2 regions of the Sporosarcina sp. Y352 genome follow, and region 2 is predicted to be linked to the other one. Evidence: riboswitches for the same ligand, from Rfam matches in the RefSeq annotation. Region 2 holds a riboswitch; the other holds the start of a gene.
The links. Region 2 has a riboswitch for cobalamin ahead of AC1TO6_RS08430 (ABC transporter substrate-binding protein). Riboswitches for the same ligand answer to the same signal wherever they lie in the genome.

Region 1 (2,204 bases), 100 kb from region 2:
GTCGTTTATCAAGGTGGGTCGTATCGATATACTCAGCTTTTACTAAATCAACTGCGCCGCAAATTTTCACCGGATTATCATTTTCATCTAAAAATTGCACGCCAAGAGCTTGGGCCAATCCGGCACCGCCATCGGAAGTACCCGAATCACCACATCCAATTAGGATTTGGTCAACCCCAAAGTCTAGCGCAGAAAGAATCAGCTCCCCAACACCATATGTAGTTGTTTGTAACGGATCCCTTCGATCACGTGGTACTAACTTCAATCCGGCAACCGCTGCCATTTCAATTACAGCTGTCCTCTTACCGTTCTCAACAAAAATTCCGAAATGGCTTACGATTTTTTCACCAATTGGACCGGTCACTTCACGATATATGATTTCTCCATCTTTCAAGCGTACAATGGTTTTTGCAAAACCTTCTCCGCCATCAATCATCGGCACAACCTCGACATCAACGTCCCGATTAAAACGCTTTGCACCCCGCTCCATCGCGGAAGCAACTTCTTCTGCATCCAAACATTCTTTAAATCCCGACGGTACCATAACAATCTTCATTTCATATTCCTCCTCGAAAGTCTTTGTTAATTAGTAATCTACCAACATAGAACGAGAATGCTCTGTGAGGATAGTTAGAAAACGATGAGAGAATCTGAGATTGATTTTTCAATTATTAAAAAGTCCTAATCAGTTCCATTACCAAAAAACGTTACACATTATAAAACTGAACAAACGAAGTAACGACCGGGAAATCATCAAACTGTTCTTTGCCTATTGAATTTTAAAACACAACATGTTAGGGTGTAATAAGAGTTCGAGACACTACATATAGTATTTAACGATGGAATGGTACCGATATCGGTTTAAAAGGGAATCCGGAAAATCCGGAGCTGTCCCCGCAACTGTAAGCGCAGACGACCGCCGAAAGAGCCACTGTGGAGAAATTACATGGGAAGGCTGGGCAGGGAGAGTGAAGCGTGAGCCAGGAGACCTGCCTTCCATCGTCAAGCGACACTTTCTTCGGGGGTTGAGAGGTGGAAGCGAACGGGATACCGTCCGTCTACCTTCTATACTCGGAGATTAGTAGCGTGTGGTCCCATTCTGTTTCCTATAAAAAACCCATGAGCGATGGCTCTACCGAAAAGGTGGAGCTATCGTTTTTTTGTGTCTATACAATCATGAAAGGAGACAATAATGATGACAACTAAAGTGATGAGAACCGATATGGACAGGCTACTTGATGAGTTACAAAATGAGTTTGGAAGAGAGGAATTATGGCCATTGCTTATCGCAAGTGAGCGATGGTACCTGAAATACCCTGAGGGGGCTGCATCAGAATGGGCCAAGGCAATGACGTTAGAATCACTGAGCAATATGGACGAGGCATCGTCGTATTGGACGTTCGTAGCTGCACGAATTCATCTGCGTGATGTCTACAACCGTCAGGAACTGCGACGGGGGGCAAAGGTCTACACAGACTTCGCAGGACATGTTGCCCGGCTTGTCGATAAAGGGTTATATACTTCTACGTTAACGCAGAAATATTCAAAAGAAGATCTCATCATTCTGGGTAATCTCATTGAACCGGAACGGGATAAATTATTTACATATATCGGATTAAAAACGCTTATGGACCGATATGCGGCTGTTGATTTTAATAAACAATCAGTTGAACTTCCCCAGGAGCGTTGGCTTATTATTGCGATGACACTGATGCAGGATGAGATGGAGAACCGGCTCGAAAAAGTTGCTGAATCGTATTGGGCTATGAGCAATTTGTATATGACAGTTGCCACACCGACATTGTCGAATGCCGGTAAACCACATGGTCAATTATCGAGTTGTTTCATCGATTCAGTCGATGATTCTTTGCAAGGTATCTACGACAGTAATACGGACATTGCTAACTTGTCTAAATATGGCGGTGGCATCGGTGTATATATGGGGAAGGTTCGGAGTCGCGGTTCTTCTATCCGCGGATTTAAAGGTGCTTCGAGCGGTGTACTTCCATGGATTAAACAGTTGAACAACACAGCCGTTAGCGTAGATCAATTGGGTCAACGGCAAGGTGCTATCGCTGTCTATCTCGATGTTTGGCACAAAGACATCTTCACGTTCCTAGATCTTAAACTAAATAATGGGGATGAACGGTTGCGTGCGCATGATATTTTCACGGGTGTCTGTCTCCCTGATATCTATATGGAAC
Region 2 (2,204 bases):
GAATAACAGCTTCTTCCTGAATAGCCGTAATAGAATCAAAACCTGGACGTGCATAAACATCTGCGACGGCCGTTTCGATGTAGTCATATAACACAATAATCACATCTGGATTGCGGTTGACGATTTCTTCCGAATCTATCATGAACCAACCTTCTTGATCGGCCGCGATATTTTCCGCGCCAATCATTTCAAGCATTTGATCCATGAATGTATTTTTACCTGGTGTGTAAATTTCCGGAGCTGGTGATGTTTCAACGAAAACTGTCTTTCTATTTTCGACGTTTGCTGTCTTCGCTATCACTTCTTCGACTTTCGCTTTCATGTCCTTAACGATTTTTTCTGCTTCCACTGTTTTTCCAGTCGCTTTACCAATTGTTTCAATCGTCGTATAAGTTTCATCAAAGTTTAATGCATTTTTCACAACAAAAACAGTGATTCCTGCATCACGGATTTGTTGCAGTCCTTCCTCGCCCATTCCAAGTCCTGATTCATGTGCAAAAACGATTTCAGGTTTCATCGAAACGATTTTTTCGACGTTGAATTCCTGGCCGCCGATTTTCTCTTTTTCAAGTACTTCTTCGGGATAATCATCGTAGTCGTTGACGCCGACGATTTCATCAGCAAGACCAAGTCCAAATAATATTTCTGTATTGCTTGGCATCATCGAAACGATTGTTGCCGGTGCTTTTTCAAGTGTGATTTCATTGCCAACCGCGTCCGTTAGTGTCATTGGAAAATCAGCTTTAACCTCTTCCGCATTCGGTGTTTCGTCCACTTTCGGCTTATCTTCTGTCGCAGTCTCTCCGCATGCTGCTAGCAGGAATACTGCAAAGACAGCCGTCAATCCCAATTGCCAAATCTTCTTCATGTTGTTTTCCTCCTGTTTTTTGCCAAATAAAAATCCCCCGCAATTGCTACGGAGGAATAAGCTGAGTAAAAATCTGGACGCACAAAGACGCCGATTTTCACCAATCCTATCCTCGTAGGGTACGTGTGATCCATAAAGGCAGGTCTCCTGGCTCGTGTTCAAGGCTTGTCGCGTCTTCCCGGATTTTTCCAGTGACTCATTGCGACTTGCTCACACTTACAGTGGCGGGACCGCGCCGGCATTGAACCGGCTTCCCTTTTAACCCCATCTTTTAAACGGGGCACCTTTATGTTTGGTATGTATTTTTTGTTCAAAATTCAGTATACTACATTTTTTTGCCTGTCGGTAGCATAACTTGTCGATATTCGGGCAACTCAGGGGGTTTTTGTCCATTACAAAAACCGCCACACCAAAGAGGCAATAACTTCTTTGGTGTGGCGGTCATATTGAAAGTTAAGGAACGTCTGGACGGCGCCCTGCGCTTTTGTGTATTACATTTTCTCCGGTGCAGAAACACCAATCAGTTTCAATGCGTTAGCAATCGTTGTGCGTGTGACTGTGATTAGCGCTAGTCGGGCTTCCGATAATTCACGATTATCCGGATCCAACACTTTTTCTGCATTGTAGAAACTATGGAAAGTCGCGGCTAGTTCCTGGATGAACGTAGCAACACGGTGTGGTGAACGGATTCTTGCCGCGTCACTGATAACTTGTGGGAAGTCCCCAATTTTCTTCAGCAATTCCAATTCTTTTTCAGCTTGCAATAAAGATACATGCTCAACAGAAGCAGACATTCCATTTTCTTCAGCCTGACGTAAAATCGATGATATCCGTGCATGCGCATATTGTGCGTAGTACACAGGGTTTTCATTGGACTGGGAGATGGCAAGGTCGAGGTCGAAATCCATCTGTGAGTCGCCCGAACGCATTGCAAAGAAGTACCGGACCGCATCCAAGCCAACTTCTTCAACCAGTTCACGCAACGTCACTGCTTTCCCTGTACGCTTGCTCATTTTGAATTTTTCGCCATCTTTATACAATTGAACCATTTGTACGACGCCGACTTCGAGTGTGTCGTCACCGTAGCCAAGTGCTTCGATTGCCGCTTTCATCCGCGGAATATAACCGTGGTGATCTGCGCCCCAAATATTGATAAGTTTATCAAATCCACGGAACAATTTGTCTTCATGGTACGCGATATCCGGTGTCAAATATGTGTAAGTACCATCGTTTTTAATGAGTACACGGTCTTTGTCATCACCGAAAGTTGTTGAACGGAACCATGTTGCGCCATCTTCTTCGAAGACATGGCCATTGGCACGTAATTTATCGAGAG

Region 1: another riboswitch for cobalamin. It lies ahead of AC1TO6_RS08950 (ribonucleoside-diphosphate reductase subunit alpha); the one in region 2 lies ahead of AC1TO6_RS08430 (ABC transporter substrate-binding protein).

What each region holds. Positions count from the first base shown of each region.
Region 1 covers NZ_JBXCJE010000004.1:282,928-285,131, reverse strand. Annotated here, with positions in the region: gene AC1TO6_RS08955 (glycerate kinase family protein) at 1-556, opposite strand, end outside; cobalamin riboswitch at 828-1,011, shown strand; gene AC1TO6_RS08950 (ribonucleoside-diphosphate reductase subunit alpha) at 1,196-2,204, shown strand, end outside.
Region 2 covers NZ_JBXCJE010000004.1:179,630-181,833, forward strand. Annotated here, with positions in the region: gene AC1TO6_RS08430 (ABC transporter substrate-binding protein) at 1-868, opposite strand, end outside; cobalamin riboswitch at 989-1,171, opposite strand; gene argS (arginine--tRNA ligase) at 1,360-2,204, opposite strand, start outside.